DNA from 2 places in the Streptomyces sp. NPDC104814 genome. Region 1 is predicted to be linked to the other one. Evidence: predicted binding sites of a transcription regulator. Region 1 holds the regulator's gene; the other holds the start of a gene.
What was found. Region 1 encodes HrcA, which represses chaperone genes, less so after heat shock. Its sites were predicted from a motif close to TTNGCACTCNGNNNNNCNGAGTGCNAA; they were not measured.
Positions count from the first base shown of each region.

Region 1 (14,614 bases):
GGGCGTCTGGACCTCGACGTGCACGATCAGGTCGCCGCGGCCGCCGCCCCGCAGATGCGTGACACCGCGGTTGTGCAGCGGGATCGACTGGCCGGACTGGGTGCCGGGCCTGATGTCGACCTCCTCCATGCCGTCCAGCGTCTCCAGCGGCACCTTCGTGCCGAGGGCCGCCGCCGTCATCGGGATCGTCACCGTGCAGTGCAGATCGTCGCCGCGCCGCTGGAACGTCGGGTGCGGCAGCTCGTGGATCTCGACGTAGAGGTCGCCGGCGGGACCGCCGCCGGGCCCGACCTCGCCCTCACCGGCGAGCTGGATGCGGGTGCCGTTGTCGACACCGGCCGGGATCTTCACCGTCAGCGTCCGCCGCGAGCGCACCCGGCCGTCACCGGCGCACTCCGGGCACGGGTTCGGCACGATCGTGCCGAAGCCCTGGCACTGCGGGCAGGGCCGCGAGGTCATGACCTGGCCCAGGAAGGACCGGGTGACCTGCGAGACCTCACCGCGGCCGCGGCACATGTCACACGTCTGCGCGGAGGTGCCCGGCGCGGCGCCCTCACCCGAGCAGGTGGAACAGACGATCGCGGTCTCGACCTGGATGTCCTTCGTGGTGCCGAAGGCCGCCTCGTCGAGTTCGACCTCGACCCGGATCATCGCGTCCTGGCCCCGGCGGGTGCGCGAGCGCGGTCCGCGCTGCGACGCCGTACCGAAGAACGCGTCCATGATGTCCGAGAAGTTCCCGAAGCCGCCCGCGCCGAAGCCGCCCGCGCCGGCGCCGCCGGACTGCGAGAGCGGGTCGCCGCCGAGGTCGTAGACCTGCTTCTTCTGCGGGTCCGACAGCACCTCGTAGGCGGCGTTGATCTCCTTGAACCGCTCCTGCGTCTTCGGATCGGGGTTGACGTCCGGGTGCAGCTCGCGAGCGAGCCGCCTGAACGCCTTCTTGATCTCATCCTGCGACGCGTCGCGGCGCACGCCGAGTACGGCGTAGTAGTCCGTGGCCACCTACGACTCCGCCAGGATCTGTCCGACGTACCGTGCCACTGCGCGTACCGCTCCCATCGTTCCCGGGTAGTCCATGCGGGTCGGTCCGACCACGCCGAGCTTGGCGACAGCCTCGCCGCCCGAACCGTAGCCGACCGACACGACGGACGTGGAGTTGAGTCCTTCGTGGGCGTTCTCATGACCGATCCGTACGGTCACGCCCGGATCCTTCGCCTCGCCGAGCAGCTTCAGGAGGACGACCTGCTCCTCCAGGGCCTCCAGCACCGGCCGGATCGTGAGGGGGAAGTCGTGCGGGAACCGCGTCAGATTGGCGGTGCCGCCGATCATCAGCCGTTCCTCGTTCTCCTCGACCAGCGTCTCCAGCAGCGTGGAGAGCACCGTGGAGACCGTACCGCGGTCCTCCGGCTCGAAGGCCTCCGGCAGGTCCTCCACCAGCTTCGGCACGTCCGTGAACCGGCGGCCGGCGATCCGGCTGTTCAGCCGGGCCCGCAGATCCGCCAGGGAGGTCTCGCCGAAGGGCGCCGGGCAGTCCACCATCCGCTGCTCCACCCGGCCGGTGTCGGTGATCAGCACCAGCATCACCCGGGCCGGCGCGAGCGACAGCAGCTCCACGTGCCGCACGGTCGAACGGGTCAGCGACGGGTACTGCACGACGGCCACCTGCCGCGTGAGCTGCGCCAGCAGCCGCACGGTACGGGCCACCACGTCGTCGAGGTCGACGGCGCCCTCGAGGAAGTTCTGGATCGCGCGCCGCTCCGGGCCGGTCATCGGCTTCACACCGGCCAGCTTGTCGACGAACAGCCGGTAGCCCTTGTCGGTGGGGATGCGCCCCGCGCTGGTGTGCGGCTGCGCGATGTACCCCTCGTCCTCCAGGGCCGCCATGTCGTTGCGGACGGTCGCCGGGGAGACGCCGAGGTTGTGCCGCTCCGTGAGCGCCTTCGAACCGACCGGCTCCTCGGTGCCCACGTAGTCCTGGACGATGGCGCGCAGCACCTGAAGCCGTCGTTCACTCAGCATGGCGCACACCTCCAGAAGTCTTCCCTCGTAGCTTTCCTGGCACTCTGCGCGTCCGAGTGCCAGACGTCCCCGGGCCAGTGTACGGCGGTGGGGTACGCCCCCGGCAAGGCTGGTCATACCGCGTGGTCGCGTACCCGCTAGCGTCGCCGCATGACGGTTACTTGGGAAGAGCTCGGGTGGGAACCGCTCGCGGCCGGAGTCGGACGGTGCCGACTGCCCGGCTGGGACTGTACGACGGGGCTGGTCGTCGGCCACGGCACGGCACTCATGATCGACGCCGGGTCGAGCCTCGCGGAGGGCGAGCGGCTGCGCGCCGAGGCCGAACGGCTCACCGGGCACGGTGTGACCCATCTCGCGTTCACCCATCCCCACTTCGACCACGTCCTCGGCGCCTCCTCGGTCGGGGCCGGCGAGATCTTCGGGGCGGTGGGCATCGATGCGGCGTTCACCCCGCGCGGCCGGGAGGAGCTGCGGGCGGACGCGGTGAAGGCCGGTCTGGACCCGGAGCTCGCCGAGCAGGCCGCGGGGGCGCCGGTGCCGGTCGGCCACCTGGTCAGCGGCGAGTGGACCCTCGACCTCGGCGGTGGCCGCCAGGTGCTGCTCGCCAACGTGGGCCCGGCGCACACCGCCCACGACCTCGCCGTCCTGGTCCCCGGTGAGCGGGAGGTGGTGTTCTGCGGTGACCTCGTCGAGGAGTCCGGTGAGCCGCAGGCGGGCCCCGACGCCGTTCCGTCGCACTGGCCCGGCGCGCTGGACCGGCTGCTGGCGCTCGGCGGTGAGGACGCGCTGTACGTGCCCGGTCACGGAGCGGTGGTGGACGCGGCGTTCGTGCGGGCGCAGCGGGACGCGCTGGCGGCCCGCTTCGGCGTGTCGCGCTGATCCGGGCGCTCGGCGGCGCTGGTTCTCCTATCGTCATCCGAATGCGGCAGTACTCCCCCGACCTGACCCCGCCCTGGAAGAAGAAGCCCGCGCCGGCGCCCGAGGTGGCGGCCGAGCCGGGCCTGGTGGTGGAGGAGCCCGGCAGCGGCTTCTGCGGCGCGGTGATCCGCTGCGAGGCCGGCACGGTCACTCTGGAGGACCGCTTCGGCAAGCACCGGGTCTTCCCGCTCCAGCCGCGCGGCTTCCTGCTGGAGGGCCGTGTGGTGACGCTGGTGCGGCCCGCCGCGGCGGCCGCGGCACGGCCCGGTCGCACCGCGTCCGGATCGGTCGCCGTGCCCGGCGCACGCGCCCGGGTGGCCCGGGCCGGCCGCATCTACGTCGAGGGGCGGCACGACGCCGAGCTGGTGGAGAAGGTCTGGGGCGACGACCTGCGCATCGAGGGCGTGGTCGTGGAGTACCTGGAGGGCGTCGACGACCTGCCGGCGATCGTGGAGTCCTTCGACCCGGGTCCGGACGCCCGGCTCGGCGTCCTGGTGGACCATCTGCTGCCGGGCACGAAGGAGTGGCGGATCGCCGAGGCCGTGACGAGTGAGCACGCGCTGGTGGTGGGCCACCCGTACATCGACATCTGGCAGGCGGTGAAGCCGTCCGCGCTGGGCATCGAGGCGTGGCCGGTGATCCCGCGCGGCCAGGACTGGAAGACGGGCGTGTGCCGGGCCCTGGGCTGGCCGGAGAACACGGGCGCGGCCTGGCAGGCGATCCTCGGCCGGGTGCGGTCGTACAAGGATTTGGAGCCGGAGCTGCTGGGCTGTGTCGAGCGCCTCATCGACCACGTGACCGTGCCCTGACACCTACCCGATCGTTTATTCGGCGGGACTGGTGGACTGCTCTCCGCCGCTGCGGAGGTGGTCCGTCGCTGAGCTGGTCCACGCGACCGAGCAGTTCGTGCTCCCCGCCGACGCGGGGGTCGGCCCCTCAGTCCACCAGGTCCCGCACCACCGCGTCCGCGAGCAGGCGGCCGCGCAGGGTCAGTACCGCGCGGCCCTCGGCGTACGGTTCCGGCTGGAGGAGCCCGTCCGTCAGAGCTCGGTCGGCGGCCCGGCGGCCGTCCGTCTTCAGCAGGTCCAGCGGTACGCCCTCGCGCAGCCGCAGCTCCAGCAGGACGCGCTCCACGCGGCGGTCCTCGTCGCTCAGGATCTCCCGTCCGGCGCCCGGGGAGCGGCCCGCGGCCAGCGCCGCCGCGTAGGCGCCCGGGTGCTTGACGTTCCACCAGCGCACCCCGCCGACATGGCTGTGGGCGCCCGGTCCCGCGCCCCACCAGTCGGCGCCGCGCCAGTACAGCTCGTTGTGCAGGCAGCGGCCGGCCTCGGAGGTGGCCCAGTTGGACACCTCGTACCACTCGAAGCCCGCCGCGGAGAAGGTCTCCTCGGCGATGAGGTAGCGGTCGGCGTGGACGTCGTCGTCGGTCATCGGGACCTCGCCGCGCCGGATGCGCCGGGCGAGCTGCGTGCCCTCCTCGACGATCAGGGCGTAGGCGCTGACGTGGTCGGGACCGGCGCCGATCGCGGCGTCCAGCGAGGCACGCCAGTCGTCGTCGGACTCCCCGGGCGTGCCGTAGATCAGGTCGAGGTTGACGTGCTCGAAGCCCGCCGCGCGTGCCTCGGCCACACATGCCTCGGGGCGGCCGGGGGTGTGGGTGCGGTCGAGGATCTTCAGCACATGCCGGCGGGCGCTCTGCATGCCGAAGGAGATCCGGTTGAAGCCGCCCTCGCGGAGCGTGGCGAGGTAGGCCGGGTCGACGGACTCCGGGTTGGCCTCCGTGGTGATCTCCGCGTCCGGCGCGAGCCCGAACTCGTCACGGATCGCCGCCAGCATCCGCACCAGGTCGCCGGCGGCCAGCAGGGTGGGCGTGCCGCCGCCGACGAAGACCGTGCGCACCGGGCGCGGGTCGTCGCCGAGGACCTTGCGGGCGAGGCGGATCTCGTCGGTCAGCGTCTCGGCGTAGTTGTCGCGGGAGGCGAGCACTCCGCCGGTGCCGCGCAGCTCGGTCGCGGTGTAGGTGTTGAAGTCGCAGTAGCCGCAGCGGGTCGCGCAGTAGGGCACGTGCAGATAGAACCCGAGGGGCCGCTCGGCGGCGCCGGCGAGCGCGGACGCGGGCAGCGCGCCGTCGTCGGGGACGGGCTCGCCGTCGGGGAGTGCGGAAGGCATGTCTCCCATTGTCCAGGACGGCGGAGGGTTACTCGGCCTGCAGGACGAGCAGCGCCAGGTCGTCCTCCGGCGGCTGCCCGCCGAAGTCGTGCACCAGCCGGATGATCCGCTCGGCGACGAGGCCGGCGTCGAGGCCGGCGCACCCGGCGAGCGCGCGGGCCAGCCCGTCGCCGTCGTCGAACTGGTCGGGGCCGTTGCGCCGCTCGGTGACCCCGTCGGTGACGCACAGCAGGGTGTCGCCGGGCCGCAGCTCGATCGTCTCGCTGGTGTACGTCTCGTCCTCGACGACCCCGAGCAGGGTCTGCGGGCGGGCGGCGGTGCGGACGTCGCCGCCGGGGCCGAGGACCAGCGGCAGCGGGTGCCCGGCGGAGGCCAGGGTGCAGCGCACCCCGCCCTCGTACGGCTCCAGCTCGCCGTAGAGCAGGGACAGGAAGCGGGTCTGCGGGCCGTCGGCGGGGGCGACGGGGCCGGCGAAGGCGCGGGCGGCGGCGTCGGCGGCCTCGGTGGCGTCGTCCAGGAGGAGCTGGTTGAGGCGGTCGAGGACGTCGGCGACGCCGTAGCCCTCGCGGGCCAGCAGCCGCAGCCAGGGCCGGGCGAGCCCGATGACGACGGCGGCCTCGGGGCCCTTGCCCTGGACGTCGCCGACGGCGAAGCACCAGCGGCCCCGCCCGGCCGGGAAGACATCGTAGAAGTCGCCGCTGGGGCCGCCCTTGTCGCAGGGCTCGTAGACCAGGGCGGTGCGCACGCCGGGGATCTCGGCGACGGCTCCGGGCAGCAGGCCGCGCTGGAGGACGGCGCTGATGGTGGCCTGCCTCGCGTACTGGCGGGCGGCGCCGATGGCGAGCGCGACCCGGCGGCTGAGGTCCTCGACGAGACCGGTGACCTCGTCGGGGAAGCGCAGCAGTCCGGTGCGGCCGATGACGAGGGTGCCGAGCGGGCGGCCGCCGGCGACGAGACGGTAGGCGAGGGCCGCGCCGTGCGGGCCGAGCGCGGCCCCGGGCCACGGGTAGGGCAGCGGGCCGGGGGTGGCCGCGGCGGGCGGGCGGGGCGGTTCCTTCTCCAGGGCGTGGCGCAGCTCCTCGACGAGGTGTTCGCTGCTGTGCCACACCCGGGCCGGCCGTACGCCCTCTCCGCCGCCGTCGGCCCAGCCGCGCCCGGTGACCTCGTCCTCCAGCCACACCGCGCACCAGTCGGCGAGGCGGGGCACGACGAGCTGGCCGGTGAGGGAGGCCACGAGGTCCTCGTCGAGCTGTCCGGCGAGCAGGTCGGAGGCCTCGGCGAGGAAGGACAGGGCGCCGCGGCCGAGCCAGTCCCGGTCGCCGTCGGCGCCGCGCGGCTCGGGGGCGAGGATCCCGGCGAGCTGGAGGGCCTCGCCGAGGGCGCGGTCGCCGGGGCGGGTGAGGCCGTCGTGCCGGGGGCGGTCGTCGGGGTGGGGCCGGTCCTCGGTCTCCGGGGTGAGCCGGGCCCACACCGTCTTGGCGGTACGGCGGTAGGTGACGCCCCAGGACTCGGCGAGCGCGGCGACCAGCCGCAGTCCGCGCCCGTACTCCGGTTCCGGTGTCCCGTCGTCGGCCGCGGTGTCGCGCGGGGCGCGGGTGGGGTGGCGGTCGGTGACCTCGACGACCACGGCTCCGGCCGGCTCCAGCCGGCAGTGCAGCTCGACGTCGGTGCCGGCGTGCACGACCGCGTTGGTGACCAGTTCGCTGACGAGGAGCGCGGCGTCCTGGGCGAGCCGCTCGGTGAGCCGGTCGGCGCCGGGCAGGGCGAGGCCGGTCCACTCGGCGAGCGCCGCGCGGACCAGGCCGCGGGCGGTGCCGGGCGCGAGTTCGCTGCCGGGCAGGAGGGCGTGCGCCCGCGCGCGGCTGTCGGTGTGCGCGGGCGCAGCACCGGTCAGGAACTCGGTCTCGCGCTGCGTCGGTACGACCCCCATCGACAACTCCCCGAGCGGTTCGGCTGGATATCTGTCGGTCGATGGCGACAGGGTGACAGACCGGACCGGCGCATAAGCGGGGAGTTACCGAACTGGGTCGCGATGAGTGCGAACCAGGGCGTGCGAATGCCCGGATCCGGACAGAAAGAGTTCGGATCCGGGCATTCGGCGTTCACAAAGCATCCGCCGCTGGACTATGCCAAACATGTCCCCGGCGTCACGGGCCTACGCCTCGCGCGTGCCCGCGTACATCTCGTCGATGAGGTGCTTGTACTCGCGCTCCACGACCGGCCGCTTCAGCTTCAGGCTCGGGGTGATCTCGCCGTGCTCCACGTCGAGGTCGCGGGGCAGGAGACGGAACTTCTTGATGGTCTGCCAGCGCTGCAGGCCCTCGTTGAGCTGCCTGACGTAGCCGTCGATCAGCTCGACCGTCTGCGGCGCCGCGACCACCTCGGCGTACGCCTTCCCCTCGAGGCCGTTGTCCTTGGCCCAGTCGAGGACGGCCTGCTCGTCCAGGGCGATCAGGGCGGTGCAGAAGTTCCGGTCCGCGCCGTGCACCAGGATGTTGGAGACATACGGGCAGATCGCCTTGAACTGGCCCTCGACCTCGGCCGGCGCGACGTACTTGCCGCCGGAGGTTTTGATCAGGTCCTTCTTGCGGTCGGTGATGCGCAGATAGCCGTCGGGCGACAGTTCGCCGATGTCGCCGGTGTGGAACCAGCCGTCGCTCTCCAGCACCTCGGCGGTCTTGTCGGGCAGCTTGTGGTAGCCCTGCATGATGCCGGGGCCGCGCAGCAGGATCTCGCCGTCCTCCGCGATACGGACCTCGGTGCCGGGCAGCGGCTTGCCGACGGTGCCGGTGCGGTAGGCCTCGCCCGGGTTGACGAAGGAGGCCGCGGAGGACTCGGTGAGGCCGTAGCCCTCCAGGATGTGGATGCCGGCGCCGGCGAAGAAGTAGCCGATCTCCGGGGCGAGCGCGGCGGAACCGGAGACACAGGCGCGCAGCCGGCCACCGAACGCCTCGCGGATCTTGCTGTAGACCAGCGCGTCGGCGACCTTGTGCTTGGAGGCGAGCCCGAGGGGCGCGGAGCGGTTGCCCGTGCGCTTGAAGTTGTCCTGGGTGACCTTGGCGTACTCCCGGGCGACCTCGGAGGCCCACTGGAAGATCTTGTACTTGGCGCCGCCGCCGGCCTTCGCCTTGGCGGCCACACCGTTGTAGACCTTCTCGAAGATGCGCGGGACGGCGGCCATGTACGTCGGCTGCACGAGCGGCAGATTCTCGATGATCTTGTCCACCCGGCCGTCGACGGCGGTGACGTGGCCCACCTCGATCTGGCCGGAGGTGAGCACCTTGCCGAAGACGTGCGCCAGCGGCAGCCACAGGTACTGCACGTCGTCCGGGCCGACCAGCCCGGTCGCGGCGATCGCCTTGGCCATGTACGACCAGTTGTCGTGCGGCAGACGCACGCCCTTGGGACGCCCGGTGGTGCCGGAGGTGTAGATGAGGGTGGCGAGCTGGTCACGGGTGATCTTGCCGACCCGCTCCTTGACCAGCTCGGGCTCCTGCGCGAGGCGGGCGGCGCCGCGCCGCTCCAGCTCGGCGAGGGTGAGCACCCAGTCGCCGCTCTCGACGCCGGCCGGGTCGATCACCACGACGTGGCGGAGGTCGGGCAGCTCGGCGCGCTTCTCCACCGCCTTGGCGAGCTGGGCGGCGTCCTCCGCGATGAGGATCCGGCTCTCGGAGTCGGAGAGGATGAACGCCGACTCCTCGGCGTTGGTCTGCGGGTAGATCGTGGTGGTGGCCGCGCCCGCGCACATGATGCCGAGGTCGGCGAGGATCCACTCGATACGTGTGGAGGAGGCGAGCGCGACCCGCTCCTCCGGCTGGACACCCAGCTCGATCAGGCCGGCCGCGATCGCGTGCACCCGCTCGGCCGCCTGGGCCCAGCTGAGGGACTTCCAGTCGTCCGGGCCCTCACCGGAGGCGGCCGGTACCGGATACCGGTAGGCCTCGGCGTCCGGCGTGGCCGCCACGCGCTCCAGGAAGAGGCCCGCCACGGACGGCGGACGGTTCTCGATCAGGGTAGTTGCGTCGCTCACGACATCCTCCGGGGCCCGCGACAGTGCGGCTGGCGCGACAGTGCGGCTGGTTCCTACCCACGAGACGTTGTTTAACTCGCGAGTAACTATCGGGCAGGGACAGAGTAGAGCCCGACCGCCGCCCGCGTAAGAGCTGACGCCCGGTGGTTTCCCCGCGAAGCGACCGGCGGAACGCCCAGGGGCCCGGCGCACTTTCGTACGACGGGCCCCTGTGTGACCGGTTTTGCCGGGCCGGCGGGCTGCGGTCGCCGGTTACTTCTTGCCCTTGGCCGACGCCCCGCTGTCATCGCTGGACAGGACGGCGATGAAGGCCTCCTGCGGAACCTCCACAGAACCGACCATCTTCATCCGCTTCTTGCCTTCCTTCTGCTTCTCCAGCAGCTTGCGCTTACGGGAGATGTCACCGCCGTAGCACTTGGCGAGGACGTCCTTGCGGATGGCGCGGATGGTCTCGCGGGCGATCACCCGGGAGCCGATGGCGGCCTGCACCGGCACCTCGAAGGCCTGCCGCGGGATCAGCTCCTTCAGCTTGGCGACGAGCCGCACACCGTAGGCGTAGGCCTGGTCCTTGTGGGTGATCGCGGAGAACGCGTCCACCTTGTCGCCGTGCAGCAGGATGTCGACCTTGACCAGGGAGCTGGTCTGCTCGCCGGTGGGCTCGTAGTCCAGGGAGGCGTAACCGCGGGTCTTGGACTTCAGCTGGTCGAAGAAGTCGAAGACGATCTCCGCGAGCGGCAGCGTGTAGCGGATCTCGACGCGGTCCTCGGAGAGGTAGTCCATGCCGAGCAGGGTGCCGCGCCGGGTCTGGCACAGCTCCATGATCGAGCCGATGAACTCGGTGGGCGCGAGGATGGTGGCCCGCACGACCGGCTCGTAGACCTCGTTGATCTTGCCTTCGGGGAACTCGCTCGGGTTGGTGACCGTGTGCTCGCTGCCGTCCTCCATGACCACGCGGTAGACCACGTTGGGGGCGGTGGCGATCAGGTCGAGGCCGAACTCGCGCTCCAGGCGCTCGCGGATCACGTCCAGGTGCAGCAGGCCGAGGAAGCCGACGCGGAAGCCGAAGCCGAGCGCGGCGGAGGTCTCCGGCTCGTAGACCAGCGCGGCGTCGTTGAGCTGCAGCTTGTCCAGGGCCTCGCGCAGCTCGGGGTAGTCCGAGCCGTCCAGCGGATACAGGCCCGAGAAGACCATCGGCTTCGGGTCCTTGTAGCCGCCGAGCGCCTCGGTGGCGCCCTTGGCCTGGCTGGTGACGGTGTCACCGACCTTGGACTGGCGGACGTCCTTCACACCGGTGATCAGATAGCCCACCTCGCCGACGCCCAGGCCGTCGGCCGGGAGCATCTCCGGCGAGTTGGTGCCGATCTCCAGCAGCTCGTGGGTGGCGCCCGTCGACATCATCTTGATGCGCTCGCGCTTGTTGAGCTGGCCGTCGATGACACGGACGTAGGTCACGACACCGCGGTAGGAGTCGTAGACCGAGTCGAAGATCATGGCGCGCGCGGGGGCGTCCTTGACGCCGACCGGCGCCGGGACCTCGGCGACGACCTTGTCCAGCAGCGCGTCCACGCCGAGGCCGGTCTTGGCGGAGACCTTCAGCACATCGCCCGGCTCGCAGCCGACGAGGTTCGCGAGCTCCTCGGCGAACTTCTCGGGCTGCGCGGCCGGCAGGTCGATCTTGTTCAGCACGGGGATGATCGTGAGGTCGTTCTCCATCGCCAGGTAGAGGTTGGCGAGGGTCTGCGCCTCGATGCCCTGGGCGGCGTCGACGAGGAGGATGGTCCCCTCGCAGGCGGCGAGCGACCGCGAGACCTCGTAGGTGAAGTCGACGTGCCCCGGGGTGTCGATCATGTTGAGGATGTGCGTGTTGCTCTTGTCATGGGTCGGGGCCCACGGCAAACGCACCGCCTGGGACTTGATCGTGATGCCGCGCTCGCGCTCGATGTCCATCCGGTCGAGGTACTGAGCACGCATCTGCCGCTGCTCGACCACACCGGTCAGCTGGAGCATCCGGTCGGCGAGCGTGGACTTGCCGTGGTCGATGTGCGCGATGATGCAGAAATTGCGGATCAGAGCCGGGTCGGTACGGCTCGGCTCGGGCACATGGGAAGGGGTCGCGGGCACGCAGGGTCCTGTCTCTTGAGGCGCCTTATGCCTCGGGTCGGATCGATACGTAGCTTCCATGGTCCCACGGGTGGGGCGCGGCGACCGGTTTGGGCCACTCGAAGGGCCGCTGGTAGTGTAGGGGGCTGTGTCTCATGCCCTCTCAGCGCGAGGCACATCCCAAGAAATCACCTGGCACGGGTCCCGGGGTTCTCTCGTGGAATCCCTTCCGGTCCCGTGCCTGAACCTGAAAAGGCTCATTCGTGGCGAACATCAAGTCCCAGATCAAGCGGATCAAGACCAACGAGAAGGCGCGGCTGCGCAACAAGGCCGTCAAGTCCTCCCTCAAGACCGCGATCCGCAAGGCCCGCGAGGCCGCTGCCGCGGGTGACGTCGAGAAGGCCACCGAGCTGCAGCGCGCCGCGGCGCGTGCGCTGGACAAGGCCGTCTCGAAGGGCGTCATCCACAAGAACCAGGCCGCCAACAAGAAGTCGGCGCTTGCTTCCAAGGTCGCGACCCTCCAGGGCTGAGCACCTCCTTTGATCTGACGGGTCCCTCTGCGGGGCCCACGTCGCCGGAGGGACCCAGAGCGGGCCCTCTCTCATCCGCTCCCGTCCGGCACCACGAGCCTGTTCGCGGCCTGCGTTCGCCACGCGGGAACGGGCTCACCCGCTTCATCCGACGGCCCCGCCGCCACGCCCTTCCCCAGGGCGGGCGACGGGGCCGTTCGGCGTGTGGATCCTCCTGTGCGGCACGGAGTGCGTGCGTCACGTCGGTGCGTCACGACCATCCGGGCGTCACGACCATCCGCGCGTCACGACCATCCGCGCGTCACGACCAGAAGTCGTTGTCCATGTCGAGGTCGGCGGAGCACTGGTCGAGATCGGTGATCTTGTCGCCGACCACACGGAAGACGATGGTCCCGTCCGCGTCCAGGTGCTTGCCGTTGCGGTCCGCGGTGATGTGCTGCAGGGCGACGGCGTGTCCGCGCCCGTCGACGAAGATCTGGCGCAGGTCGACGTTCAGCGAACCACCGGTCTCCTCGAAGAGCCGGCCGTACATCTGGATGACCGCGTCCTGGCCCTTGAAGTCGCCGGCCATGGGGTGACTGCCCGGCACATGGTGGGTGCAGTCCGCCGTCATGATCTCGCGCAGGCTGTCCATGTTCCCCTGGACGAACGCCTCGTACCCTCTGCGAACCAGCGCCGCATGCGGATGCTCAGCCATGTCGATCGCCACCTTTCCGTAGCTCGGCGATGTAAGGCTGACCCGTCCGATTCTCCTCCGCCGGGCGGCTACCGGCCCCTGGAGCGCGCGGCCCGCGCGATGGTCACCACGGCCTTCTCCAGGGCGTACTCCGGGTCGTCGCCGCCGCCCTTCACGCCCGCGTCCGCCTCGGCCACCGCCCGCAGCGCGACGGCCACGCCGTCCGGGGTCCAGCCGCGCATCTGCTGGCGCACCCGGTCGATCTTCCAGGGCGGCATGCCCAGCTCACGGGCCAGGTCGGCGGGACGTCCGCCGCGCGCGGAGGACAGCTTGCCGATCGCCCGCACCCCCTGCGCCAACGCGCTGGTGATCAGCACCGGCGCGACCCCCGTGGCCAGCGACCACCGCAGCGCCTCCAGCGCCTCGGCCGCCCGTCCCTCCACCGCCCGGTCGGCGACGGTGAAGCTGGAGGCCTCCGCACGGCCGGTGTAGTACCGGCCGACGACGGCCTCGTCGATCGTGCCCTCCACGTCGGCGACCAGCTGCGAGACGGCGGACGCCAGCTCCCGCAGATCGCTGCCGATCGCGTCGACGAGCGCCTGGCACGCCTCGGGCGTCGCCGAGCGCCCCACCGCACGGAACTCCTGCCGCACGAAGGCCAGCCGGTCGGCCGGCTTCGTCATCTTCGGGCAGGCGACCTCCCGCGCCCCCACCTTGCGCGCGGCGTCCAGCAGCCCCTTGCCCTTGGCGCCGCCGGCGTGCAGCAGCACCAGCGTGATCTCCTCGGCGGGCGCCGACAGATACGCCTTGACGTCCTTGACGGTGTCGGCCGACAGATCCTGCGCATTGCGTACGACCACGACCTTGCGCTCGGCGAAGAGCGAGGGAGAGGTCAACTCGGCGAGCGTGCCCGGCTGCAACTGGTCCGGGGTCAGGTCCCGCACGTCCGTGTCGGCGTCGGAGGCCCTGGCGGCGGCCACCACCTCCTGCACGGCACGGTCGAGCAGGAGCTCCTCCTGGCCCACGGCGAGCGTCACCGGGGCGAGAGGGTCGTCATTCGCAGTCTTCCTGGCCATCGGGACAAGCATGGCACGGGGCACTGACAACGAGGGGCGCGCCCGTCGGGCGTCGGCGCGCAGCTGCCGCCGGCTCACCGCTCCCTCCGGCGCAGGGCTGCCGCGCCGGTTCAGGGCTCCCGTCAGTTCACGGCTCCCCCGGCCAAGGGCCGGCGCCGGCTCAGGGCTCCTCCCGCCAGCCGTCCCACTCGCCCGCGAACGCGTCCAGCTCGGCGGGGTCGAGCCGCTCGTGCTCGTCGCGCAGCACCAGCAGCCACTGCGCGTCCTCCGCGTCGTCCTCCCCCGCCAGCGCGTCCCGGACGAGCCGCGGCTCCTCGTCGATGCCGAACCGCTCGCCGAGCGCCTCCGCGGCCTCCTCCGCCGCGTCGCGGTCGGGCAGCACCAGCACATGTCTCACATCGCTCACGTGCCCATTTTCCGGCAGCCGCCCGGAAGCCCGACGCCGGGGCCGCGGCGACGAACCCCTCCCGATCCGCACCCCGGCCCCTGCTCGGGACTCAGGTGCCGTCCCCGTCCCTCACCCGCACCACCGGCACACTGTCCAGCTCGATCCCGAACAGCTCCCGGTACGTCCCCAGCACCTCGGCGTCCCCCTCCAGCTTCCGTTCCCGGCGCGCTCCGTCGGCCGCGGTGGTGGTCAGCCGCCGCCCGCTGAGCGTCACCCGGCCGCCGTCCTCCGTGAGCCGGGAGCACACCAGTGACTGCACGAAGTGCGACCGCGGCGAGGTGCTGTGCCACCATGCGCCGGTCACGAAGTCGCCGAGCACCCGGGGCCGCACCTCCAGCCGGTACTGCGGGCGCCCGTCCCGCAGCACGTCCAGGTCGGCCGCCCCGTCCGCCCCCTCGGCGCCCCCGCGCACCCCGGCCGCGTCGGGCCCCGCCTCCGCGACCCGGAACACCCCGCCGGGATCCGGCTGCTCGCCCCGCTCGCCGAACCGCAGCGGAAGGTGACTGTGCGCCCCGAACCCGACGTCGGCCAGCCAGTCGCCGCCGTCGGCCGTGCGCACCCGCAGCGCCATGTGGTCGTACGGGATGCCGGTCCGCTCGCCGTCCCCGTACACCCGGGCCGCCAGGAGCGTCACCTCGAAGCCGAGCGAGT
Region 1 is NZ_JBVJOL010000002.1:147,030-161,643, reverse strand. It holds gene dnaJ (molecular chaperone DnaJ) at 1-999, opposite strand, end outside; gene hrcA (heat-inducible transcriptional repressor HrcA) at 1,000-2,016, opposite strand; gene ACZ64A_RS09295 (MBL fold metallo-hydrolase) at 2,167-2,895, shown strand; gene ACZ64A_RS09290 (DUF3097 domain-containing protein) at 2,937-3,743, shown strand; gene hemW (radical SAM family heme chaperone HemW) at 3,871-5,103, opposite strand; gene ACZ64A_RS09280 (SpoIIE family protein phosphatase) at 5,132-7,033, opposite strand; gene ACZ64A_RS09275 (AMP-dependent synthetase/ligase) at 7,259-9,133, opposite strand; gene lepA (translation elongation factor 4) at 9,386-11,254, opposite strand; gene rpsT (30S ribosomal protein S20) at 11,497-11,763, shown strand; gene ACZ64A_RS09260 (nuclear transport factor 2 family protein) at 12,065-12,460, opposite strand; gene holA (DNA polymerase III subunit delta) at 12,529-13,515, opposite strand; gene ACZ64A_RS09250 (hypothetical protein) at 13,676-13,921, opposite strand; gene ACZ64A_RS09245 (arylamine N-acetyltransferase family protein) at 14,013-14,614, opposite strand, start outside.

Region 2 (16,959 bases), on a different contig from region 1:
GCCGACGCCATCGCCTCCAGCGTCGACGAGCACGCCCGCTTCGGCGGAGTCGTCCCCGAGGTCGCCTCCCGCGCCCATCTGGAGGCGATGGTCCCCACGATCGACCGCGCGCTGAAGGAGGCCGGCGTCAGCGCCAAGGACCTCGACGGCATCGCCGTCACCGCGGGTCCCGGCCTCGCCGGCGCGCTGCTGGTCGGCGTGTCGGCGGCGAAGGCGTACGCCTACGCCCTCGGCAAGCCGCTCTACGGCGTCAACCACCTCGCCTCGCACATCTGCGTCGACCAGCTGGAGCACGGCCCGCTGCCCGAGCCGACGATGGCGCTGCTGGTCTCCGGCGGCCACTCCTCGCTGCTGCTGTCCTCCGACATCACCTCCGACGTCCGCCCGATGGGCGCGACCATCGACGACGCGGCCGGCGAGGCCTTCGACAAGATCGCCCGTGTGCTGAACCTGGGCTTCCCCGGCGGCCCGGTCATCGACCGGTACGCGAAGGAGGGCGACCCGGGGGCGATCGCGTTCCCGCGCGGACTGACCGGGCCGCGCGACCCGGCGTACGACTTCTCCTTCTCCGGTCTGAAGACGGCCGTCGCCCGCTGGATCGAGGCCAGGCGCGCCGCGGGCGAGGACGTCCCGGTGCGCGATGTCGCCGCGTCCTTCCAGGAGGCCGTGGTGGACGTGCTCACCCGCAAGGCGGTGCGCGCCTGCAAGGACGAGGGCGTCGACCACCTGATGATCGGCGGCGGTGTGGCCGCCAACTCCCGGCTGCGCGCGCTCGCGCAGGAGCGCTGCGAGAAGGCCGGCATCCGGCTGCGCGTCCCGCGGCCCAAGCTGTGCACGGACAACGGCGCGATGGTCGCCGCGCTCGGCGCGGAAATGGTCGCCCGTAACCGGGCCGCCTCCGGCTGGGACCTGTCCGCGGACTCCTCGCTGCCGGTCACGGACCCGCATGTGCCCGCGCACGACCATGTGCACGAGGTCAGCAAGGACAACCTGTACTCATGACCGTCGCGCTGATGTGGGAGGCGCGGGCGGCCGCCGGCCGCGGCGCGGAGCTGCTCGACTGGGCCCGGTCCCGGGCCCTGGACGGCACCCCGCTGCGCCGCGAGACCTTCCGCGCCCCGCAGGACCGCGTCCTGGTCGTCACCTGGTGGGACGCCGCCTACGACGCCGAGCTGCCCGAACTGCCCGAGCCGGACGTCGGCTTGGTGACACGGCTGGTGCACCGGTGGCGGTTCGAGTCGGTGGCGGAGGACTGACGCAGCCTGCGGCGCTGGGTGCGTTGTTGTCTGCGGGTGCGTGGGGGCTGGTCGCGCCGTTCCCCGCGCCCCTTTTTTGCCTGCGGCGGCCCGTTGCGGTCCGTCGTGGCGTGCGTCGCCGCCTACGGGTGGTGGTCAAGGCGGGGCCGGGGTGGGGGGTGTCCGTCCTCGGTCCGGCCGGCCGTTTTCGACGGGGGTGCCGTGTCACGGTGCCGGACGCTGCGGGCGGACACCCCCCACCCCGTCCCCTTCCCGCCGTACGCGGCTGCGGGCCGCCGGCCGGCCGGCGACACGGCAGTCGAATGTTTCGGTCCGGCGGGGATACGATCGCCGCCATGACAGCCTCGGAATCCGCCGGAACGCAGAGCACAGGCCGGTCCGGCCGCACCGCGACGCTCGCCGAGATCGCCCGTGAGGCCGGCGTGTCGGCCCCGACCGTGTCCAAGGTTCTCAACGGCCGCGCCGACGTCGCCCCGGCCACCCGGACCCGGGTCGAGGAGCTGCTGCGGGCCCACGGCTACCGGCGCCGGCGGGCCGAGGCCAGCCGCTCCCCGCTGATCGACCTCGTCTTCCACGAGCTGGAGAGCGCCTGGGCGATGGAGGTCATCCGGGGTGTGGAGAACGTCGCCCGCGACGCCGGTCTGAGCGTCGTGCTCAGCGAGAGCGCCGGACGGCTCACCCCCGGGCGGACCTGGGCCGACCAGGTCGCCGCGCGCCGCCCGCACGGTGTGATCCTCGTGCTGTCCGACCTGGACGAGTCCCAGCGGGCGCTGCTGACCAGCCGCTCCGTCCCGTTCGTGGTGATGGACCCGGCCGGTGACCCCGGGGCCGACGTGCCCTCCATCGGCGCCACCAACTGGCAGGGCGGCCTTGCCGCCACCCGCCACCTGATCGAACTCGGCCACACCCGGATCGGCGCGATCAGCGGACCGAAGCGGATGCTGTGCAGCCGCGCCCGCGTCGACGGCTACCGGGCCGCCCTGGAGACCGCCGGGCTGCCCGTCGACCCTGCGCTGATCAGGACCGGCGACTTCCACCACGAGACCGGCTACCGGCTCGGCCGTGAGCTGCTGCGGCTTCCCGAGCGCCCCACGGCCGTCTTCGCCGGCAACGACCTTCAGGCGCTCGGCCTGTACGAGGCCGCCCGCGAGCTGGGCCTGCGCATCCCGGAGGACCTCAGCGTCGTCGGCTTCGACGACCTCCCGGTGGCCCGCTGGGTCGGGCCGCCGCTGACGACCGTGCGGCAGCCGCTGACCGAGATGGCCGAGGCGGCGGCCCGGCTGGTGCTGGAGCTGGGACGCGGGGACGGGACGCCTGCGGCCACGCGGGTGGAGCTGGCGACCAGCCTGGTGGAGAGGGCGAGCACCGGGGCGCCGGTGGCCGGCAGGTGACGTAGGGGCGGGTGCCTCCGCACTCGCCCGAAGTGAGTCGGCTCGGTAACCGAAATTTTCGGGGCGTTCGCGCCCTTCGGTGCGGTCCGCACCTGGCCCGGAAAAAAAATCCGGCGTGTGTGTCGATTCCGTCGTCCGCCGATCGACGCAGGGGTGAGAGGCCGGGAAGGACCCGGCCGAACCGACACCGAGGAGGGCGTCATGCCCCGTTACCTGTCGCTCGTGCGGATCGACGAGAACAACACGCCCGCCGGGGGCCCCAGCGCCGAGCTGATGCAGCGCATGGGAGAGCTGATCGAGGAGATCACCAAGGCGGGTGTCATGCTCGCCACCGACGGGCTGACGCCGACCGCGCAGGGCAAGCGGGTCCACTGGGAGGGCGGCGAGCTCTCCGTCACCGACGGGCCGTTCACCGAGTCCAAGGAGGTCGTCGGCGGTTACGCGATCATGCAGTGCAAGGACATGGCCGAGGCCGTCGAGTGGACCAAGCGGTTCCTGAAGGTGCACGAGGAGTTCTGGACGGTCACGTGCGAGGTCCGGGAAATCGCGGAAGGCTGACGTCCGCTTGGCGTGGGCCGGTGAGCGGTGTTCGATGGTGGGCTGTGGAGGAGCAGCCCGTCATCGAGCCGCGCGGCGCCATCGAGACCGTGTTCCGGATGGAGTTCCCGCGGGTCGTCGCCGCGGTCACCCGTGTCGTCCGGGACATAGGCATCGCGGAGGAACTCGCCCAGGACGCCCTGGTCGCCGCCCTCGAGCAGTGGCCGCGCGACGGCGTGCCCGACAACCCGGGCGCCTGGCTGACCACCGCCGCCCGCCGCCGTGCCGTCGATCTGATCCGGCGCCGGGAGAGCTACGCCCGCAAGCTCCAGGAGATCGGCCGCGGTCTCGACACGACGGTCGCGCCCGAGGAGCCCGCCGACCCTGACGACATCGACGACGACCTGCTCCGGCTCGTCTTCACCGCCTGTCACCCGGTGCTGTCCGCCGAGGCCCGCATCGCCCTCACTCTGCGCCTGCTCGGCGGTCTGAGCACCGCCGAGATCGCCCGCGCGTTCCTGGTGCCCGAGCCGACGGTCGCCCAGCGGATCGTGCGCGCCAAACGCACCCTGGCCAAGAAGAACGTCGCCTTCGAGGTCCCCAGCGGCCCCGACCGTGCCGCCCGCCTCGGCTCGGTCCTCGACGTCATCTACCTGGTCTTCAACGAGGGGTACGCGGCCACCGCGGGCGACGACTGGCTGCGCCCGTCGCTGTGCGAGGACGCGCTGCGGCTCGCCCGGCAGCTCGCCCAGCTGATGCCCAAGGAACCCGAGGTGCACGGGCTCGCCGCGCTGCTGGAGTTCCAGGCCGCCCGCGCCGCCGCCCGCACCGGGCCGAACGGTGAACCGGTCCTGCTCGCGGACCAGAACCGCGGCCGCTGGAACCGCCTGCTCATCGCCCGGGGCGTCGCCGCCCTGGAACGCGTCGAGGCCACGGCCGCCGGCCCTCCCGGGCCGTACGCCCTCCAGGCGGCCATCGCGGCCTGCCACGCCCGCGCCCACACCTACGAGGAGACCGACTGGTCCGCCATCGCGACCCTGTACGCCCTGCTCGCCGCCCGGGCCCCCTCGCCGGTGGTGGAACTGAACCGGGCGGTGGCCGTGTCCATGGCGGACGGCCCCGGCCCCGCCCTGGAGATCGTCGACGGCCTCGCCGACCGGCTGCGTGACTACCACCTCCTGCCCAGTGTCCGCGGCGACCTCCTGCAACGCCTCGGCCGTACGGACCAGGCGCGCGCGGAGTTCGAGCGGGCCGCGTCCCTGACGGCCAACGAGCGCGAGCGCGAGCTGCTGCGACGACGGGCGGCGGAGTGCCGTTAGGGGGTCTCGTTCGGACCGGGTCGGTGGCGCGGCGTCAGGCGGGGTGGCCGAGCAGCATGGTGGGGGCGCCCGCGACGCGTGTGAGGAAGACCGTGAGCGCGTGGGTGCCGTGCGGCTTCGGGAGCACCTTGCGGCGCAGCTCCTCCGGCTCGACCGCCGAGCCCCGCTTCTTCACCGTCAGCACGCCCACCTGGCGCTCCCGCAGCAGCGCCTTCAACTTCTTCACACTGAAGGGGAGTTGCCCGGTGATCTCGTAGGCGGAGGCGTACGGCGTCGGGTGCAGCTCGTCGGACGTGACGTAGGCGATCGTGGCGTCCAGCAGTCCGCCGCCGACCTGCTCGGCCACCTCGGCGACCAGGTGCGCGCGGATGACGGCGCCGTCGGGCTCGTAGAGGTACCGCCCCACGGGGCGGACGGCCGGGTCGGGCAGTCCACGGCCGGGCAGGGTGTGCGGCCCCGGCAGCAGCGTCGCCCGGACCGTGCCCGGTGCGCCGGTGCCGAACCACAGCACCGCCTCCTTCACGTCGCCGCCGTCGGAGATCCACTCCGCCGCGGCCTCGGCGGGGACCGCCTCGTGCGGCACGCCGGGGGCGATCTTCAGCGCGGCGTGCGGGGCTTTGAGCGCCGCCTGCACGGCCCAGGACAGGGGCGGCGAGTACGCCTCAGGGTCGAAGATGCGGCCGCGTCCGCCGCGCCGGGCGGGGTCGACGAACACGGCGTCGTACCCGGCGGTGTCGACCTCGGTGACATCCGCCTCCCGCACCTCGATCAGATCGGTAAGCCCGAGCGCCTCGGCGTTGGCGCGGGCCGCCGCCGCGGTCAGCGGGTCGCGGTCCACCGCGAGGACGCGGATGCCGGCGCGGGCGAGGGCGAGCGCGTCGCCGCCGATGCCGGAGCACAGGTCGGCGACGGAGGTGACGCCCAGATCCCTCATCCGGGCCGCCCGGTACGCCGCGACGCTCGCCCGTGTGGACTGCTCGACGCCGTTGGGCGTGAAGAACATCCGCGCGGCGTCCTCGGCCCCGAACTTCGCCACCGCCCGCTGCCGCAGCCGCGCCTGGCCGAGCGCGGCCGACACCAGCTCCGCCGGGTGCTCCCGGCGCAGCCGGGTGGCGACGGCGAGTTCGTCGGCGGGGTCCGTGTCACGCACCTGGTCGAGCAGGGCGCGGCCTTCGGGCGTGAGAAGAGGGGCGAGGTCGTTCACCGGGTCATTGTCGGGCAGGGGGGCGGGGTGTGGGCCACTCGGTGGATGGTGGGCGGCCGGTGGTGGTGTCGGGGCGGCTCGTGGAGGGCGGGCTGCGAAGATCCGAGCCCATGGGAGTAGTCGTACAAAATGACAAAACTCGGGTGTTTCGGTGTGGGGCCCTGCGCGGCTCCCTCGCCGTGCTCACCGCCACCGCCCTCGCCTCCGGCTGCGCCGCCGGCACCGGCGCCACGGGGTCCGAGGTCGGCCCGGCCGCCGGTCAGCAGCAGGCCCTGCACGCGCCCCCGGCTCGCGCCCTCGACTCCTACGCCACCAAGCTGCGCGCCGAGTACGCCGCGCGGGTGGCGGCCGCCAAGCGCTGGGGACTGTCCTCGGTGCCACTGACCGCCCCGCCGCCGCCCCGGCAAAAGCCCCGCATCCACACCCGGCAGGGCTTCGAGGTCGACGACCAGGAGGAGCTGGGCCTGCCGCCCGTCTTCACCCGCATCCCGACCCGCCAGAAGATCGTCTTCCTCACCATCGACGACGGCGCCGAGAAGGACCCCGCCTTCCTGCGCATGATGAGCGAGTTGCGCATCCCGTACACGGCCTTCCTCAGCAACTACCTGATCAAGGACGACTACGGCTACTTCAAGAAGATGCAGGCGCGCGGGGTGACGCTGAACAACCACACCCTGCACCACCCGTATCTGCCGGGGCTGTCCTACACCGAGCAGAAGCACGAGATCTGCGACATGCAGGACATCATCGAGCGGCAGTACGGCAAGCGGCCCACCGTCTTCCGGCCGCCGTACGGCAACTACAACCAGGACACGCTGCGCGCCGCCAAGTCCTGCGGGATCAAGTACGCCCCGCTCTGGGACGAGGAGGTCTTCGTCGACCACTGGGAGTACCGCGAGGACGACCAGGACCTCCACCCCGGCGACATCGTCCTGACGCACTTCCGCGGCCGGGACGACTGGAAGGGCACGATGCCCGACATGGTCCGCCGGTTCCTGAAGAAGGTGACGGACAAGGGGTACGCGGTGGCCCGCCTGGAGGACTACCTGTGAGGACGCGGGGGATGACCGCCGTCGTCGCCGTCCTGGCGGCGGTCGCCGTGGCGGCGATCTGTCTGACGGGGTGCGCGCAGTCCGTGGACCCGATCGAACGGCTCGGCAAGAAGACGGCGGAACGGGTCGGTACGCACCGTCCCGCCGCCGCCCGGCCGGCGTACCGGCGCTGGGGTCTCACGCGGCCGCTTGCCCCCGCGCCGTCCGCCGCGCGGGGGCGCGTCAGCCGGGTCCTCGGCAGCGCGGGATCCGCTCCGCCCTTGGTCGTCGACCGGGTGCCGACACGGCACAAGGTCGTCTTCCTGACCTACGACGACGGGGCCGAGCGGGATCCCCGGTTCGTCGACCTGGTGCGCGAACTGCGACTGCCGGTCGCGATGTTCCTCACGGACAGCGTGGTCGGGCCGGTGGCCGGGCCGGGGTACGCGCACATCGCGCGGCTGCGGGCGGTCGGGGCGTCGCTGGAGAACCACACGCTCGACCACCCCGCGATGCGGGGCCTGCCGTACGCCGGGCAGCGGGCGGAGATCTGCGGGCAGCAGCGCCGGCTGCGCGCCCGGTTCGGGGTGCGGCCCCGGCTCTTCCGGCCGCCGTACGGCACGTACGACGCGACGACGCTGCGGGCGGCGGGGGACTGCGGGATCTCGGCGGTGGTGCTGTGGCGGGTGTCGCTGGGCGGTGACGGGAAGCTGTCCTTTGTCGCGGGCGAGCGGCGGCTGGGGCCGGGGGACATCATCGCGGTCGATCCGGACGAGACGACGGGACCGCTGCTGCGGGAGCGGACGGTGCGACTGCTACGGCAGATCCAGGCCGACGGCCTGACGGTGGGACGCCTGGAGGACTACCTGTAGGTGCTGGGGGTGGCCGCGTGTGCGGTGTGCCTGCGGCGCCGGCTGTGCTGTCGGGTGCGGGTCGCGTTGTGGCTGGTCGCGCGGTTCCCCGCGCCCCTTTTTGTGCCTGCGGCAGCCGTCGCGCCGGGCTGCGCACCCACCCCCGGCCGGGGCCGATTCCCAGACGCGCCGCACGGTAATTGGCACTCCGCTTGACCGAGTGCTAATCCCGGTCATAGTCTCGGCTCTGGCACTCGGCAGATGAGAGTGCCAACAAAGCGACGGGCAGGTCCGGCACCCGCGACGACGGATCGACCTGGTCGCCACCTCAGACAGTTAACCCCGTGAGATCTCCGAAGGGGGAGGTCGGATCGTGACGACCGCCAGCTCCAAGGTTGCCATCAAGCCGCTCGAGGACCGCATCGTGGTCCAGCCGCTCGACGCCGAGCAGACCACGGCCTCCGGCCTGGTCATCCCGGACACCGCCAAGGAGAAGCCCCAGGAGGGCGTTGTCCTGGCCGTGGGCCCGGGTCGCTTCGAGGACGGCAACCGTCTGCCGCTCGACGTGAAGGTCGGCGACGTGGTGCTCTACAGCAAGTACGGCGGCACCGAGGTGAAGTACAACAACGAGGAGTACCTCGTTCTCTCGGCCCGCGACGTGCTCGCGATCATCGAGAAGTAAGCACACTTCACCCGAAGCTCTGCTTTCAGCTGCGCCCTGGCCCCTGCGACCGATAACGAAGCCGGGCGCCGGGGCGCAGTCGTTTTACCCACGAGATTTCCGAGAGGGCTCCCGCTGCCATGGCGAAGATCCTGAAGTTCGACGAGGACGCCCGTCGCGCCCTCGAGCGCGGCGTCAACAAGCTTGCCGACACCGTCAAGGTGACCATCGGCCCCAAGGGCCGCAACGTCGTCATCGACAAGAAGTTCGGCGCCCCGACCATCACCAACGACGGCGTGACCATCGCCCGTGAGGTGGAGATCGAGGACCCGTACGAGAACCTCGGCGCCCAGCTGGTCAAGGAGGTGGCGACCAAGACCAACGACATCGCGGGTGACGGTACGACCACCGCGACCGTGCTGGCCCAGGCGCTCGTCCGCGAGGGTCTGAAGAACGTCGCCGCCGGCGCCTCCCCGGCCCTGCTCAAGAAGGGCATCGACGCCGCGGTCAAGGCCGTCTCCGACGACCTGCTCGCCACGGCGCGCCCGATCGACGAGAAGTCCGACATCGCCGCCGTCGCCGCGCTGTCCGCCCAGGACCAGCAGGTCGGCGAGCTGATCGCCGAGGCGATGGACAAGGTCGGCAAGGACGGTGTCATCACCGTCGAGGAGTCCAACACCTTCGGCCTGGAGCTCGACTTCACCGAGGGCATGGCCTTCGACAAGGGCTACCTGTCCCCGTACTTCGTCACCGACCAGGAGCGTATGGAGGCCGTCCTCGACGACCCGTACATCCTGATCACGCAGGGCAAGATCGGCGCCATCGCCGACCTGCTGCCGCTGCTGGAGAAGGTCATCCAGGCCGGCTCCTCCAAGCCGCTGCTGATCATCGCCGAGGACGTCGAGGGCGAGGCCCTGTCGACCCTGGTCGTCAACAAGATCCGCGGCACCTTCAACGCCGTCGCGGTGAAGGCCCCCGGCTTCGGCGACCGCCGCAAGGCGATGCTGCAGGACATGGCCGTCCTCACCGGCGCCACCGTCATCTCCGAGGAGGTCGGCCTCAAGCTCGACCAGGTCGGTCTCGACGTGCTCGGCACCGCCCGCCGCGTGACCGTCACCAAGGACGACACCACGATCGTCGAGGGCGCCGGCAACTCCGCGGACGTCCAGGGCCGCGTCGCGCAGATCAAGGCCGAGATCGAGAACACGGACTCCGACTGGGACCGCGAGAAGCTCCAGGAGCGCCTCGCGAAGCTGGCCGGCGGCGTGTGCGTGATCAAGGTCGGCGCCGCCACCGAGGTGGAGCTGAAGGAGAAGAAGCACCGTCTGGAGGACGCCATCTCCGCGACCCGCGCCGCGGTCGAGGAGGGCATCGTCTCCGGTGGTGGCTCCGCGCTGGTCCACGCCGTCAAGGTCCTCGAGGGCAACCTCGGCAAGACCGGCGACGAGGCCACCGGTGTCTCCGTGGTCCGCAAGGCCGCCGTCGAGCCGCTGCGCTGGATCGCCGAGAACGCCGGCCTCGAGGGCTACGTCATCGTCTCCAAGGTGGCCGAGCTCGAGAAGGGCAACGGCTACAACGCCGCCACCGGCGAGTACGGCGACCTGGTCAAGGCCGGCGTCATCGACCCGGTCAAGGTCACCCGCTCCGCCCTGGAGAACGCCGCCTCCATCGCCTCCCTGCTGCTCACGACCGAGACCCTGGTCGTCGAGAAGAAGGAAGAGGAAGAGCCGGCTGCCGCGGGCCACGGCCACGGCCACGCCCACTGACGCACGTCAGCACTGAGGCCCGGCACCCCTTGGGGTGCCGGGCCTTTGGCGTTGCCGGCGCTCCCGCGTGGTCAGCGCTCTCGCGTGGTCAGCGTTCCAGCGGCTCCAGTGCGCCCAGCTGCTGCATGAGGCCCAGCTGGTCGTGCTGCCACCACAGCTCGGCGATCTTGCCGTCGCCAGTGAAGCGGAACCAGGTCGTCCCGGTCATGGTGACCTGCTTCCCCGTGGGCGCGATGCCGAGGAAGTCGCCCGTGTGCGTGGCGTTCCAGGTCCACCGCGCGCAGACCCGGTTCTCGTGGGCCAGCACGTCCTCGACCGTGAAGGAGAAGTCGAACGCGGCCCGCCACATCCGGAACTCGCTGCGCATGGCGTCCAGTCCGAGGGTGTCCTGCGGATTGATCGGGTCGTGGCTGTGGATGTCCTCGTCCAGCAGGTCGTTGAGCGGCGGCAGGTCGCCGGCCGTCCCCAGTGTGGTGAAGAAGCGCCGCACGGTGTCCTCGGACAACTGGTCGTCCCGCACCACGTCCAGGTCGGTGAAGGACGGCATCTCGTCGCACAGGGCGACCATGTCCCGGAAGATCCGGTCCGTCTCGGGCATGTTGGAGTTCCGCATCGCCTCCTCGTACGAGGGGAACTCCACGATCTCGATGAAGTGCGACGCGTCGGAGCGGTCCTTGCCGACCACCGCGTGCGTCGCCGTCCGCTTCCCCTTGGTCTTCTCGACCCAGGTGTCCATCAGCCGGTCCATCTCGTCGAACCGGCTGGTCTTGCAATCGATGAGCTGTACGAAGGTCATGGCGCCGCCTCCGGTCCCCCCGTGGGTCCGGTGTGTCCGTCGGTCCATTTTCCCACCGGACAGCCGCCTTCACCTGTCGCTACTGCGGCCCGTACTTCCGCCCCGTGCGGGACGTGAGCCCGCCCAGCAGTCCTCTCGGGACGAGCTTCGCCGCGCCCAGCAGCGCCTTGTAACGGGGATCCGGAATGGACACGGTGCGGCCGCGGGCCAGGTCGCCGAGGGCCGCGGCGACCACCTTGTCGGCGTCCAGCCACATCCAGTTCGGGATGCTGTCCGTGCCCATCCCGGCCCGCTGGTGGAACTCCGTGCGCACGAAGCCCGGGCACAGCGCCATCAGCCGTACGCCGCTGCCCGCCAGGTCGCGCGCCGCGCCCTGGGAGAACTGCACGACCCACGCCTTGGACGCCCCGTACGTGCCGCGCGGCACGAAGGCGGCGACCGACGCGACGTTGACGACCCCGCCGCGGCCGCGCTCGCGCATCGCCTCCGTCGCCGCCGACGTCAGCCGCAGCACCGCCTCGCAGTGCACCTTCAGCATTCTCAGCTCGTCGGCCATCGGGACCTCGAGATAGCGGCCCTTGTTGCCGAAGCCGGCGTTGTTGATCAGCAGGTCGACGGGGCTGCGCCGGTCACCGAGGCGGGCGGCGACCGCCTCGATGCCGTCGTCCTCGGCCAGGTCGGCGGTCAGCACCTCCGCCTCGATGCCGTGCCGGTCGTGCAGCTCGGTCGCCTGCTCGCGCAGCCGCTTGGTGTCCCGGGCCACCAGCACGAGGTTGTGCCCGTCAGCCGCCAGCCGCCGCGCGAACGCGGCACCGATCCCCGCGGTCGATCCCGTAATCAGAGCCGTTGTCATGCGCCAAGAGTAGTTACCCGGACTGACAGGCTCCGCGCTGCGCACCCCGGCCTGACATGAGGTCAGCGCCCCTGCTGCCCGACGTACTTGCGCGCCGCCGCCAGCGAGTCCGGATGCAGTGCCGCACCGGCCGCCAGCAGCCGGGGCAGCAGCTCGCGCTCGGTGGTGACGGCCCGGAACTGCACCGCCACCGTCACATCGTGCTCCGGCCGGTGCACGATCTCGATCGCGTCGCCCGCGCGGATCTCCCCCGGCTCGATCACCCGCAGATACGCCCCCGGCGCGCCCCGGTGCGTGAACCGGCGCACCCAGCCCTTCTCACCCAGGTGCTCCTGGAAGGTACGGCAGGGAATGCGCCCGCTGGTCACCTCCAGCACCACATCCGGGCCGATCCGCCAGCGCTCGCCGATCAGCGCGCCGCAGACGTCCACACCCCGGGTGGTGAGGTTCTCGCCGAACGTGCCGTTCATCAGTTCCCGCCCCAGCTCGCGCTCCCAGTCGTCCAGGTCCTCGCGGGCGAAGGCGTACACCGCCTGGTCGTCGCCGCCGTGGTGGCGGGTGTCGCACACCGCGTCCCCGGCCAGCCCGCTCGCGCCGACCCCCCTCGGCCCCGGCGCCGTCACCTTGACCGGCCCGTCCACCGGGCGCTTGTCGATGCCGGTCAGCCCGTCGGGCTGGTCGGTGAAGGGGACGGCCCGGGCCCGGCCCACGTTGAGAGACAGAAGCTTCATGGGGGCACGGTAGCGAGCAGACCTCAAAGTGTCGACGCGGTATTCCGCACGGAATCCAAGCTTCCCTTATGCTTGAGGGGTGATCGAGGCTCGTCATCTCCGCGTCCTGCGCGCCGTCGCCACCACCGGATCCTTCTCCGCCGCGGCCCGCGAGCTAGGCTGCACCCAGCCCGCCGTCAGTCAGCAGATGAAGGCCCTGGAGGGCTCCGTCGGCACCCCGCTGCTCGTGCGCACCGGACGCGAGATGCGGCTGACCCAGGCCGGCGAGGCGCTGGTGCGGCACGCGACCGGCATCCTCGCCGGGCTGACCGCCGCCGAGGAGGAGGTCGCCGCGATCGCCGGGCTGCGTGCCGGCCGGGTCCGGCTGGTCTCCTTCCCCAGCGGCAGCTCCACCCTCGTGCCCACCGCCCTGGCCGCCCTGCGCGCCGCCCACCCCGGCACCCGGGTCTCCCTGGAGGAGGCCGAACCGCCGCGGTCCGTGGAGCTGCTGCGCGAGGGCGACTGCGACATCGCGCTCGCCTTCCGCTACGAGGGCGCGGCGGGCGCCGAGGAGTGGGACGACCTCGTCGTCCGGCCGCTGCTGACGGATCGTCTCGTCGCCCTGCTGCCCGAACGGCACCCGCTCGCGGAGCGCGCGGAGCCGCTGGCCATCGGCGCGCTGGCCGCCGAGCCGTGGATCGCGGGCTGCCCGCGCTGCCGGGGCCAGCTGGTCGAGGTCTGCGAGGGTGCGGGCTTCACCCCCCGCATCGACTTCGCCACCGACGACTACCCCGCGGTGGTCGGTCTGGTCGGCGCCGGGCTCGGCGTCGCCGTCCTGCCCCAGCTCGCCGTGGAGTCCGTACGTCCCCGTGGCGTACGCATGTTGACGCTTGAACCGTCGGTGCGGCGGGAGATCGTCGCCCTCACCCTGCCGGATCTGGCCCAGGTGCCGGCGGTCGCGGCGACGCTGGAGCAGCTGGCGCGCACGGCGCAGCGGTAGCGCGGGCTCCCCGGCCGGAGGCCGAAAGAAAGGGCACGCGGGTAGGCGTGCCCTGGGGGTGATGCAGAAACGTTCCTTCAGGTGTTCGAACCGGCATTCCCGCCGGCCGACGCCGTCACCAGGCGGTTGCGTGCCCGCCCCATGAGCTCTTCGCGCTCGTCCTCGGTCAACCCGCCCCACACGCCGTACGGTTCACGCACCGCGAGAGCGTGTGCCGCGCACTGCGCGCGGACCGGGCACCTCATGCAGACCTCTTTGGCCGAGTTCTCACGAGCACTCCGCGCTGCACCGCGCTCACCCTCCGGATGGAAGAAGAGGGAGCTGTCCACACCGCGGCAGGCAGCGAGCAGCTGCCAGTCCCACAGGTCCGCGTTCGGTCCGGGAAGGCGGGAGAAATCTGCCATTGCGTGACCCCTTGCAGCCGTTCTGAGTGGATACGGTGCCCACGACCGTACAACTACGATCTAAGGAGATGAAAATATGACTCATTGCGAATCTAGCCTCAGACACCAGCGCATGGGAAGAAATGGGGCCAAATGGGGCATGGTTGTGATGAAAGCTTGAGGGTTGGCCCCGTGTGTCTCCACTGTGTTCGCCCCCTCACGTAGAGTGCCGAAGACGGCAGATGGCCCCGTAACTCTTTCGAGTGACCGTCGTTGAGAGTGCGGAGGCGGTTGAAAACACAAGGGCTCGGGCAGGCGTCCGAGACGGTCGACCGCACAGGTGACGATTTCGTACCAGCCTGGAGGCACAAGGTGACGCGCATCAGCTGCGGAGGGCGGCCATGACTTCCGTCCTCGTCTGCGACGACTCCCCGCTTGCCCGAGAGGCGCTCCGCCGCGCGGTCGCGACCGTGCCCGGCGTCGAGCGTGTGACGACGGCGGCCAACGGCGAGGAAGTCCTCCGCCGCTGGGGCGCCGACCGCTCGGACCTCATTCTGATGGACGTCCGCATGCCCGGCCTGGGCGGTGTCGAGACCGTCCGCCGGCTGCTGTCGGCCGACCCCGGTGCGCGCATCATCATGCTGACCGTCGCCGAGGACCTCGACGGCGTGGCCCTCGCGGTCGCCGCCGGTGCCCGCGGCTACCTGCACAAGGACGCCTCGCGCGCCGAGCTGCGCGCCACGGTGACGCAGGCGCTGGCCGACCCGACCTGGCGCCTGGCCCCGCGCCGTCTGCGCTCGGCGGAGATGGGCGCCGCGCCCACCCTCACCGCACGCGAGATCCAGGTGCTGGAGGGCATGAGCCACGGCCGCTCCAACGCCGAGATCGGCCGCGAGCTGTTCCTTTCCGAGGACACCGTCAAGACCCACGCCCGGCGACTGTTCAAGAAGCTCGGCGCCTCCGACCGCGCGCACGCGGTGGCGCTCGGCTTCCGCTGGGGCCTGGTCCGCTAGGGCCTGTCCGCCGCACCGGTTCGGCGAAGGGCGACGGTGCCTTGTCTACGTGCGCGAACGGGGTGGCAGACGACGCCCGCACGCGGAACGCCCGCACACGCGACGAGCGCGAGCGGCGCCGCGCGGGCGGCCGGGGATGCCCGGCAGGCGATCCTCGCGGGCTGCGGTCCCGGGGCCGCGCGGGCAGGGCCTGCGCCATGCCGGGTGCCCGCCCGCCGACCGCGCCCCGTCCGGCGCGGGGCGGCCCCCGGCTCCGGGGACTCGGAGATCCGCACGACCGGCCGCCGGGTCCGCAGGACTCCCGGCTCGGTGCTTCCTACGGCGACGCCTCGCACCGGCGCCGCGTCCCGACCACCGGCTCGCGCCGCCCGCGGCCGGTGACCACCGGTTCGCGCCGACCGCGGCCGGCTGACTCCCACGGCGCCCGACCGCGCCGTAACGAAGATGCGCGACAGTACGGCGTGCCGCGGGGGACCTGCCGAGTTTCCTGCGGCGGCTTTCTTCCGCGCCGGAGCGCCGCCGTGCGTTTGTACCGGATGCCGCTGAGGGGTTCCGGGGGCTCCTGTGGCGGCCGCCCGGGTGGCGCCGCAGGCGGTCGGCTGTGCGGCGTGGCGCTGCGGCTCACCGGAGGTTCCTGCGGTGGCCACCTGTGCCGGAGCGCCGCCGTGCCTTTGTACGGCGTGCCGCCCGGGGATTCCGGATCTGCCTGCCGTGGCTGTGCGTGCCGGAGCGACGCCGGGCGTCATCAGGGCGTGACGCATCTCCTTCTCGCCGGTGCGGGAGGCGCGCCCGGTGCTGTCGGCGGGTCGCTGTTCCGGGCGTCCGGGGTGTGGCCGCCGGGCCGGGCCGACCGGGTGTGTCCGGCGCGGTGTCCCAGGTCGGACGCCCCCGGGGCGGGTCCTGGCGGGGCGCCGTCGGGCAGGCGGCCGGGCGCGGCGGGGGTGCGGCCCGGCACGCGCGCGTACCGGTGTTCGCCGCCCCGCGGGAGAGTCCTCGCGGACGCCCGCTGCTCGTTTCGGCGCCGATGCCGCATCCTTGAGGTGTGGAGTTCCTCGGGGACGAGTCGGTCGAGCGGAAGGGGAGGGCGCAGGGGATGAGTTCCGGCGCACCTGCTCATAACGCTTCGGTGCACAACGCCGAGCGCGGTGCCACGGACGTCAGAGCCGCAGGGCACCATGGACCGATGCGTGACGACGAGGCGGCCACTCCTGCCCAGGGGACGATCGGGCCACTCGTGCACCGTGCGGTGGACGGCGACGAACAGGCCACGCACGACCTGCTCGCCCACGTCCACCCCCTGGCCCTGCGCTACTGCCGTACGCGGCTGTCGCGGCTGCCCGGCGACGCCCGGCACTTCGTCGAGGACCTCGCCCAGGAGGTCTGCGTCGCCGTGCTGCTCGCGCTGCCGCGCTACAAGGACACCGGCCGGCCCTTCGAGGCGTTCGTCTTCGCGATCGCCGCGCACAAGGTCGCCGACCTCCAGCGGGCCGCGATGCGGCACCCCGGCTCGACGGCCGTGCCGTCCGACGAGATGCCCGAGCGCCCCGACGACTCCCTGGGCCCCGAGGAGCGCGCCCTGCTCAGCAGCGACGCCGAGTGGGCGAAGAAACTGCTGGCCAACCTCCCGGAGAACCAGCGCGAGCTGCTGCTTTTGCGTATCGCGGTGGGACTCACCGCCGAGGAGACCGGCCAGATGTTGGGAATGTCACCCGGCGCGGTCCGGGTGGCGCAGCACCGTGCGCTGAGCCGGCTGCGGGCGCTCGCCGAGCAGTAACTGCGCCTGGCCCCGGCCGGATCGGCGCCTTGGTTGAACAGGCGACCACTGGCTTCCGTACGAACATACGAAGCCGTAAGCGGTCCACAACCGTGGAATGAGACGGGTCCATCTCCCGTTAGCATGGACATCCGCACCGATCAAGGCCATTTGGGGAAGGTGTCATGACTGCAAACGTCGACGGAGTGCCCGGTAAATTCGCGACACTCGGGCTGACCTACGACGACGTGCTGCTGCTGCCGGGTGCATCCGAGGTGCTCCCCAACGCGGTCGACACCTCGTCCCGCATCTCCCGCAACGTCCGGGTCAACATCCCGCTGCTCTCGGCGGCGATGGACAAGGTGACCGAGTCCCGCATGGCGATCGCGATGGCGCGGCTGGGCGGCGTCGGCGTCCTGCACCGCAACCTCTCCG
Region 2 is NZ_JBVJOL010000005.1:296,413-313,371, forward strand. It holds gene tsaD (tRNA (adenosine(37)-N6)-threonylcarbamoyltransferase complex transferase subunit TsaD) at 1-1,002, shown strand, start outside; gene ACZ64A_RS19780 (hypothetical protein) at 999-1,256, shown strand; gene ACZ64A_RS19785 (LacI family DNA-binding transcriptional regulator) at 1,592-2,647, shown strand; gene ACZ64A_RS19790 (YciI family protein) at 2,849-3,205, shown strand; gene ACZ64A_RS19795 (RNA polymerase sigma factor) at 3,250-4,503, shown strand; gene ACZ64A_RS19800 (THUMP-like domain-containing protein) at 4,538-5,707, opposite strand; gene ACZ64A_RS19805 (polysaccharide deacetylase family protein) at 5,818-6,759, shown strand; gene ACZ64A_RS19810 (polysaccharide deacetylase family protein) at 6,771-7,610, shown strand; gene groES (co-chaperone GroES) at 7,963-8,271, shown strand; gene groL (chaperonin GroEL) at 8,391-10,016, shown strand; gene ACZ64A_RS19825 (ester cyclase) at 10,105-10,812, opposite strand; gene ACZ64A_RS19830 (SDR family NAD(P)-dependent oxidoreductase) at 10,892-11,665, opposite strand; gene ACZ64A_RS19835 (MOSC domain-containing protein) at 11,728-12,396, opposite strand; gene ACZ64A_RS19840 (LysR family transcriptional regulator) at 12,476-13,375, shown strand; gene ACZ64A_RS19845 (WhiB family transcriptional regulator) at 13,453-13,779, opposite strand; gene ACZ64A_RS19850 (response regulator transcription factor) at 14,160-14,771, shown strand; gene ACZ64A_RS19855 (sigma-70 family RNA polymerase sigma factor) at 15,955-16,545, shown strand; gene guaB (IMP dehydrogenase) at 16,710-16,959, shown strand, end outside.
Region 2: groES (co-chaperone GroES) is a predicted target of HrcA. The motif match lies at 7,790-7,816, and genes of this name have one in related genera.